One region of the Bacillus sp. ISL-75 genome, then DNA from elsewhere that is predicted to be linked to it. Evidence: predicted binding sites of a transcription regulator. Region 1 holds the regulator's gene; each other region holds the start of a gene.
The links. The regulator Rex, encoded in region 1, represses fermentation and respiration genes when NADH is low (regulators of the CRP and FNR family bind a similar motif). The targets are predictions, from matches to a motif close to TTGTGAAATATTTCACAA.

Region 1 (2,207 bases):
AGTGTACCTTATTCCCGGTATGTCGGCAATAAACTGCTCGCCTTATTAGCGGAGTAAGGGTCCTAAATCGTCAAAAAATGTAATATTTAGTTCAAAGTTTCACACACATATAAGGTAAAATAGTGTATGATTTGATGGGAGGATTTTTTATATGGCAGAATTTACGCATTTTAATGAAGAAGGCAGAGCAAAAATGGTCGACGTCAGTGATAAGCCGGAAACGGCACGTACGGCGCTTGCTCACTCCAGCATTACCGTTAGTAAAGAAATTTATGATAAAATAACTAATAATGAGATGAAGAAGGGCGATGTCTTAGCAGTGGCCCAGATAGCAGCTGTCATGGCAGCAAAGAAGACATGGGATTTTATTCCAATGTGCCATCCGATTCCATTAACAGGTGTTAATATTTCTTTCTCTTGGGAACAGGATAAGGATGAGAACTATCAATTATATATTGCTGCAGCCGTTAAAACGAAGGGGAGCACAGGCGTGGAAATGGAAGCGTTAACAGCCGTATCCGCATGTGCCTTAACAGTTTATGATATGTGTAAAGCCGTTGATAAAGGTATGGTAATTGGCCCGACGTATCTTGTCGAAAAAACGGGCGGTAAAAACGGTGATTTTAAAAGAGATGAAAGAGTTAAATAAATTTTTAACTAAACCATTCATGGGGTGTGGGAGATTATGAGTAATGAAACAACGAAAATACCACAGGCGACAGCAAAACGGCTGCCCCTCTATTATCGATTTCTAAAAAACCTGCATAGTTCCGGCAAGCAAAGGGTCTCTTCAGCGGAATTGAGTGAAGCAGTAAAGGTAGACTCAGCAACGATTCGCCGCGACTTTTCATATTTCGGTGCGTTAGGGAAAAAGGGCTATGGGTATAATGTTAATTACTTAATATCCTTCTTCCGTAAGACCTTAGATCAGGATGAATTAACTAAGGTTGCCTTAATAGGAGTCGGAAATCTTGGGACTGCCTTTTTAAACTATAACTTTTTAAAAAATAATAACACAAAAATAGAATGCGCCTTCGATGTGGATCCCGACAAAATGGGAACCATGATTCGCGAGGTACCCGTTCATCCTATGGATGATTTAGAGAAGGTTTTATCAGAAACTAATATTTCTGTGGCGATATTAACGGTTCCGGCTCCTGCCGCACAAATGATAACCGATCGACTGGTCCAAGCGAATGTAAAAGGAATCTTAAATTTCACTCCAGCAAGATTAAATGTTCCACCATTAATAAGGGTCCATCATATTGACTTGGCAGTGGAGCTTCAATCGCTAGTCTACTTTTTAAAGCATTATCCAACGGTGGAAATAGATGAAGAATAATTAGTTAAAAAGGCTTTCCACGAAATTTGTGGAAGGCCTTTTGTATGATTAAATCCCTGCTTTTTTTAATTACATAATCTATAAAAATACTTTCTTATGGACTAAGATGTAGGTAGATGAAATGCAAGCGGTTACTAACGGAAGTGGGGGAAATTCAATGTCAATTTTACGAGATGAAGCATTAAAAATGCACAAGGAACACCAAGGCAAGGTTGGGATTTATTCTAAGGTGGGAGTACATAATGCAAAAGATTTAAGCCTAGCCTATTCACCTGGTGTGGCAGAGCCGTGTTTGGAAATTTATGCAGACGAAAATAAAGTCTATGATTATACCTCAAAGGGCAATCTAGTCGCAGTTGTATCCAATGGGACAGCGGTTCTGGGGCTTGGAAACATTGGACCAAAAGCTGCGATGCCTGTGATGGAAGGAAAGGCCGTGTTATTCAAATCGTTCGCAGATGTTGACGCCTTTCCCATTTGCTTGGCCACCACTGACACAGACCAGATCGTAGAAACCGTCAGGCTGCTAGAACCAACATTTGGCGGAGTGAACTTGGAGGATATTGCTGCGCCGCAATGCTTTGAAATTGAAGACCGCCTCCGCAAAGCCTGCGAGATTCCTGTTTTTCATGATGACCAGCATGGAACCGCGATTGTAACAGCCGCTGGTCTAATCAACGCGTTAAAATTAGCGGATAAAAAAATTGAAGATATTCGTGTTGCAGTAAACGGAGCAGGTTCAGCTGGAGTAGCGATTGTTAAGCTCCTGCTGCATATGGGCGTGAAGGATGTTATTTTATGTGATACAAAAGGAATTATTTATGAAGGCCGTCCATTCGGAATGAATCGATTCAAAGATGAAATG
Region 2 (2,207 bases), on a different contig from region 1:
GGATGAATATAGATACTAATTTCTGCAGTCGCATTATAGGCAGGCCTGCCGTAAAAAGATTGGAAACTAACCCATGCGCAAATTACTCCTTGATTTTCTACAACCCATAATGGACGAAAGGTTGATGAATGTTCGTTAAACCATTGAACTCTGTTTTCTACTGATATTGGTTCAAGATCGGCTGTAACCATCCTACTTGCTATGGTTGTATTGTATATATCAACAATTACAGGCAAATCACACATATCGGCATCTCTAATCGTAAAGTCATCAAACATGTCATGCACCACTCCTGTTTTTATTCCTAATAGATTTTATGATATCTTTTGGAACAAACATTATCAATATTGAAATAACAAATTACTTAGAAAAAGAAAAACCTTTTCTCGAAATTGCTATTCGAGAAAAGGTCATTTCTAATGACAGTAATTGTTTATGCTGCCATTACTCGTTTCTTTTCCTAAGCCTTACCAACGGTGGGCCTTGGCATTGCTCCTTAAGATGATCGTGTTATGCGTCACTTGAGTTTGCCCATTCACTTGTGAATTTTGACGTTTTGGACGCGTCGTATGTTGGTGAAAGAGCTCTGAGTGCGGATCTAAATGGTCTTTATAACTCATCTAAAATCACCTCATCAAAGGATTTGAAACGACGATATTCTAATGAATATCACCATTATCTTTTGTAAAATGACAGGAAAATAGTCATCAAACTTGAATTTAATGAGAAATCTCTTCAAAAACGTTAATAAAACGTTGACATGGCATAGTCATAGAAATGAGTTAAAATGAATACATCGAATTATTGTGATTCAATTCACAAAGAAAATTATTTTTAACAGCATGTCAAAACAATAAAAGAGGCGAATTTAAAATGGTTAGTTTATTACTTGGCGGACTGCTTCTTCGATTCCTATTGGGAGGTCTAGCTGTAGTTGCCTGTACTGTCGTAGCAAAGAAGTTAGGGGAGAAAGCCGGTGGAATATTTGTGCATTTCCTGCTTTTAGTATCATTCTAGGTCTCCTATTTTGGCTTGGAAGTTCACTTACTATTTCCACCTTGAGAGAGCGGGCAGCATGAAAAGTAGTTAGTCATGTATATAGTTAACAAAAAATTCTTTGGCGCCATAGCTAGAGAATTTTTTTTAGGAAAATATTAACTTGTATTATCTGAAAGTTCGGAATAAAATAAAGGTAACATACCAACCGGTAGGTATGCCTACAAACGGTTCAGCATATTATATTTTAACGGCATTAAATTTGATGTTAAGAATAAGAATGGAGTGAATGGTATGTATTTACGATTGACTGATGAACAAAAAATGGTACAAAAAACAATTAGAAGATTCGTAGAAAAAGAACTTATTCCCCTTGAAAACGATGTACTCCGCAATGAACGAGAAGGTAAACCGAGTCTACCTGCAAGTAAACTAAAAGAGCTGCAACTTAAAGCGAAGGAAGCTGGTTTTTGGGGAATTAACACTCCAGAGGAATATGGTGGTGCAGATCTTGGTCAAATGATGATGGCAATTGTGTTAATGGAAGTGTCAAAAACCTTTGTCCCATTCCAGTTCGGCGGTGGTGCAGATAATATTCTTTACTATGGTAATGAAGAACAAAAGAAAAAATACTTACTTCCGACGATTAATGGCGAGAAAAAGTCTTGTTTTGCAATGACCGAGCCAGGTGCTGGTTCTGATACCAGAAATATTAAAATGACAGCAGTGAAAGACGGCAGTGAATGGGTTCTAAATGGTGAAAAAACATTTATTACTGGAGGAAACGAAGCGGACTTCGTTATGGCGATAGCGATTACCGATAAGGAACGACATCAATCAACACAAGGCCGCGAAGGGGTTACATGCTTTATTGTCGATCGCGATATGGGCTGGAAATCAGAATATATCCATACAATGGGAGAATGGGGTCCAGCCGGCTTAGTTTTTGATAATGTCCGTGTTCCGGAGGAAAATATCCTGGGTGAATTACACAAGGGCTATAATCTTGGTCTCGAGTGGATTGGGTTTGCACGCTGGGTTGTTGGGGCAAGAGCAGTCGGTGCCGCTGAACGCTTGCTGCAAATGGCGATTGATTATGCCAAGGAACGGGTCACATTTGGGAAACCGATTGCTGAAAGACAAGCAATCCAATGGCAAATCGCAGATTCTGCGGTTGAAATTGAAGCGGCAAGATGGCTAGTCTTGAACGC
Region 3 (2,207 bases), on a different contig from region 1:
CATAACTGCTAGTGTTAAAGTGATGATTGGATCGGCCGTTGGTGATTTCCACCAAAGCTTTTCATCAACCACAATCGCAAATGGAAGACCTAACATATTGGATACAAAAATATACATAATTAATGTAATTCCAAGGATGTGGAACCTTCCGCCTTCTTTCCAATCCATCGTGCTGTTGATGACCCCTTTAACAAAGTCCATCACCCATTCAAAAAAGTTTTGCATCCCTGTAGGTTTCATTGCCAGCTTTCGTGTAGAAAGAATGGCTATTAGGAAAACAATTAGACTTGCTACTGTGATCATCAGCATATTTGCGCCGTTAAACCAAAGGCCCATAAATTTAAACTCTGGAACCTCATGATGCATGTAAACTCACCTCGCTTCCGCTTCATTTATGTACATGCAATGCATGGTAAAAATAATCTATCATAATGACAATATAGGATGTCATTAATCCTATCACTAAACTAATCATATCGAATTGCTCTGGGTATCTTAATGCGATTAACGCAGCAATTCCCGCCACAGCCATCCTCGAGAGCGAACCTAACGACTTGGGTTTTTTGCCCTCTGTAACCTTTTTATCAAAGCTCTCCGTCTTTCTAACTAGTATCCAAAGATTCAAATAACTAAAGCATGTCCCAAGAATCAGCCCTAGAAATATGGTTTGGTACGAGGTGAAACCCCAGCCTAGAACATAAATGGACAACAAGTAAAAAATCCATTTGCGCTGCCTGTTGAACATTACTCTGAAATCTGGCATAGTTATTTATCTCCTGAATAGAAATGGCGGATTGAAAGGAGCATGGAATAGGTACCCGCTCCAAGACCTATAAGCAGTCCGATTATTAAGAAAATTGGTTCGGTACCCCAATGCTGATCCAGCCATCTGCCTGAGAAAATACCTATTAGAATGGAACCTACTAATTGGGAGACAATTGCGGACATTAAAGCCATAGCTTGTAATGGGTTGCGGTTGTTTTTACGCATATAACACATCCTCACTCTGAGAGAATGTCAATCGGGCAAAAAGTAATATCCATAACCTAAATACTATCTTTAGATAGATTTATTTACATGAAAACCCTATCATTTACACCCTTAGTTAGCATACAATAGCACCCTGTCAATGTCAATTAAATTACGTGAATTATGCCACAAAGTATTTCCTGAAGTATTTTCCAATTTGGAATTTACTCAACAATCTTATTGTAGAGTAAATTGTGAAGGAATTTTGTTCATTTTGTGTCTATTTTGTGAACAATTATAATTATACTAATGGTACAATATTATGAACTTTTATTATGATTTTGTTAAAAAGACCATGTCTTGGTGTGGACAAGGTCTTTTCTTAAAATTGCTTTTTAGTCTTCTTTCCTCTCAATCGTGATCATCCGTTGGATATGGTCCTCTTTGCTGGCCTTTTTGGCAAAAACCTTTACTAAATAGGTCCCGTTTGCTGGAAGCTGGTCGTCTGGGATGTCCTTGCGAACAAGTCCCTTTTTCACATTGGGAATCGTATCTAAATAGCCGACAAAACGATAATCCTCCGGGTTAAACAAGGCAATCCCAAATTCCTCCGCCCCGCCCGGCAAATACACCTCATAGCGGTACTGTCCTGGTTTGTCTCCTTCGGCAAAATCAAAGCCCATGACCCGTGGATAGTCCGGCTCCTCTAAAACATAAAGATAGGGAATGCGAACTGATGCCCCGCCCGCCTGCAAGCGGAGATATCCGTCGTGAATTTTCCCTTTAAACACCTGCGGGTCGACCGTCAACTCGACCGTTATGTCCTTTGTTTGCTGAGGCTCGAGCGTAAACGAAAGCGGCAGCCGCCATTCCAGTCCATCGATATATGGCGGGATATCAAACGAATAACGCTGGTCTTGCTGGCTTGTATTTTCGACATGAAGATAGGCTTTATGGACATCACTCTGTTCCGTAAATTTCCCAAACCGGATACTGCTCGGTGTGACGAGTGTGGTGGCTTGGATCGCTTCGTCAACCTGGATTCTGCCTGCCCCCTGTTCAAAGGTGCGGTAGTAGGCGGGTTCTCCCTGTGTACCAAGGGTTCGCCCGTTGATGGTAGTGGTCTTACGTCCGGCTGCGTTCGGGATGGCCGCCGTACGGTCAACGCTATTAGACTTTGCGAGCGGTTTTGCCGTGTTCATCAGGGACGCTTTGATTTGTTCGGGTGTCCAGTCCGG
Region 4 (2,207 bases), on a different contig from region 1:
AAAAATCGTTCGAGCGTGACAACTACTTTCGTTGTAAAAAAAATGGCCAAACCAAAAACAGGAAAAGTAACTGTATCACGTCTTAATGTACGTGCAACAACATCAACCAAAAGCAAGGTAATTGGTACTTTAAAGAAAAATCAATCAGTAACCATTGTCTCAACAACAGGTTCATGGAAAAAAATCAAATTTGGTAAAGCCACAGGTTATGTTTCAAGTAAATATATAAAATAAAAAAGGCAGAGACCTCTCTCTGCCTTTTTGGTTTATTTAGCATGTGTGATTACACCTTTCATAGTGGAGGGTTCTTTTTCCAAATCTAACAGTTTTTCCTTCATATCTAAACCGCCGCGAAAACCAGTTAACTTCCCGTTCTTACCAATCACACGATGACAAGGAACAGTAATTAATATCGGGTTTGCCCCAATTGCAGCGGCAACGGCACGTACCGATTTAGGTTTCTGCAGGAGTTCCGCGATTTCTGAGTAAGTATGTGTGCATCCATAGGGAATTTCATTTAATACGTTCCAAACAGATTGTTGAAAGAGAGTCCCGTGAAAATCGATTGGAAAGGTAAAAGACGTGAGCTTTCCTTGAAAATATTCGGTGAATTCGTCTACAAAAGGTTGTAATTTTCTATCATCACGCTCCAAAAGGTGATGCGGGAGTTTTTTTTGGACCCAAGTCACCAGTTCTTCGAAGTCCTTATGATTGGACCCAACATAACAAAGTCCATCTACCGTTGCTGCGAGATACATTTTCCATGGACCATATACAAACAAACTCCAATAAATTTTCTCCATTGTATAAAACTCCATTCTTTATTCCTTTCGGATCATATGGCGATACTCTGATGGAGTATGGCTGGTTATTTTTTAAAAAGTGTAGCAAGATGGGTCGGGTTTGGGATACCGACTAACATACTGATCTGTTAGACCATTCGTCTCCGTTCGTAACTCCTGTAGTGTTTCTATACTCTTTACCATATCACCTTGGAATCAGTATACCTCTATTAAGTAAGGGAAGTAAGCTATTTTGAATATAAAAGCAAGATTACAAAGGTAAATGTAAGCGCTCTAAAATAGTTAAAGAAATATTCACAGGATTTTAGAAGAATTTGTTATAAAATAGAAGTATGTTAAATGTTTCACATACTAAATGGTTCATTTAAAAAGGAGTATATCATATGGGATATAGTAAACCCGAAACAATCATGGAAATTACCGTTGAAAATGGAGTGAAAAAATCAAAATACCCTCCTTTACAAACACTGATATTAGGTTTTGAAGCAGGTGCGTTCATTGCTTTAGGTTATTTACTTTTCATCCGTGTCACAGCAACTTTAACAGGAAATTTAGAGGGGTTAAGCAGTTTGATTGGTGCGTCTGTCTTCCCAATCGGCCTTATCCTCACCTTGCTTGCAGGTGGTGAGCTATTAACAGGAAATATGATGGCTGTGCCGCTAGCTCGAATGGCGAACAAGATTAGCACTAGACAGGTTGTCTATAACTGGTTTCTTGTTACGGTGAGTAACTTTATCGGAGCTATTTTTGTAGCATACTTTTTTGGACATCTGGTTGGACTTACCGAATCCGGCCCCTTCTTGGAAAGAACGATTAGTATTGCTGACCATAAATTAGAAGCAACCTTTCTCCAAGCATTCGTTTCGGGGATTGGCTGCAATTGGCTGGTGGCAGCGGCAGTGTGGCTTTGTTATGGGGCAGACGATATGGTCGGAAAAATTGCAGGTATTTGGTTTCCAACGATGGCATTTGTCGCAATCGGATTCCAACACGTTGTAGCGAATATGTTTGTGATTCCTGCAGCAATATTTGCCGGCCATTTTACTTGGCTAGGATATATTGAAAATTTTATCCCTGTCTTTCTTGGCAATGCGGTTGGCGGATCTGTCTTTATCGCACTCGCATATTGGCACGCCTATAAGAAAAATGAACGAACATATTCGGAACCAAAAGTGGTTCAACCAATGATGAAAAGCAGCGTAAGATAATTTACAGGTCAAAAAAATCATATATCTTCACTGATTAAGCTCCTTACACCTAAGGGGCTTTTTGCATATTAATCAATACTTATAAGTCATATTGACATGCAAACGGGAATAAAATCCAAGAATGAATGGACTTCGTTGGAGGTCAGCATTTACTGCATGAAAATAAAGGATAAGAGGTAGGGGAAATGACAAAGAG

Region 2: the regulator Rex is predicted to act here: its motif matches at 805-822, upstream of J7E63_RS12490 (DUF3147 family protein).
Region 3: the regulator Rex is predicted to act here: its motif matches at 1,144-1,161, upstream of J7E63_RS06695 (AtpZ/AtpI family protein).
Region 4: the regulator Rex is predicted to act here: its motif matches at 1,136-1,153, upstream of J7E63_RS13865 (formate/nitrite transporter family protein).

Annotation. Positions count from the first base shown of each region.
Region 1 covers NZ_JAGGQX010000051.1:33,482-35,688, reverse strand. Annotated here, with positions in the region: gene moaC (cyclic pyranopterin monophosphate synthase MoaC) at 152-649, shown strand; gene J7E63_RS20075 (redox-sensing transcriptional repressor Rex) at 686-1,342, shown strand; gene ystJ (NADP-dependent malic enzyme) at 1,500-2,207, shown strand, end outside.
Region 2 covers NZ_JAGGQX010000027.1:26,067-28,273, reverse strand. Annotated here, with positions in the region: gene J7E63_RS12500 (GNAT family N-acetyltransferase) at 1-278, opposite strand, end outside; gene J7E63_RS12495 (YpzG family protein) at 468-620, opposite strand; gene J7E63_RS12490 (DUF3147 family protein) at 874-1,017, shown strand; gene J7E63_RS12485 (acyl-CoA dehydrogenase family protein) at 1,291-2,207, shown strand, end outside.
Region 3 covers NZ_JAGGQX010000015.1:42,961-45,167, reverse strand. Annotated here, with positions in the region: gene atpB (F0F1 ATP synthase subunit A) at 1-366, opposite strand, end outside; gene J7E63_RS06700 (ATP synthase subunit I) at 389-763, opposite strand; gene J7E63_RS06695 (AtpZ/AtpI family protein) at 766-990, opposite strand; gene J7E63_RS06690 (S8 family serine peptidase) at 1,365-2,207, opposite strand, start outside.
Region 4 covers NZ_JAGGQX010000030.1:30,359-32,565, forward strand. Annotated here, with positions in the region: gene J7E63_RS13855 (SpoIID/LytB domain-containing protein) at 1-234, shown strand, start outside; gene J7E63_RS13860 (methylated-DNA--[protein]-cysteine S-methyltransferase) at 267-818, opposite strand; gene J7E63_RS13865 (formate/nitrite transporter family protein) at 1,187-2,011, shown strand; gene J7E63_RS13870 (VanW family protein) at 2,197-2,207, shown strand, end outside.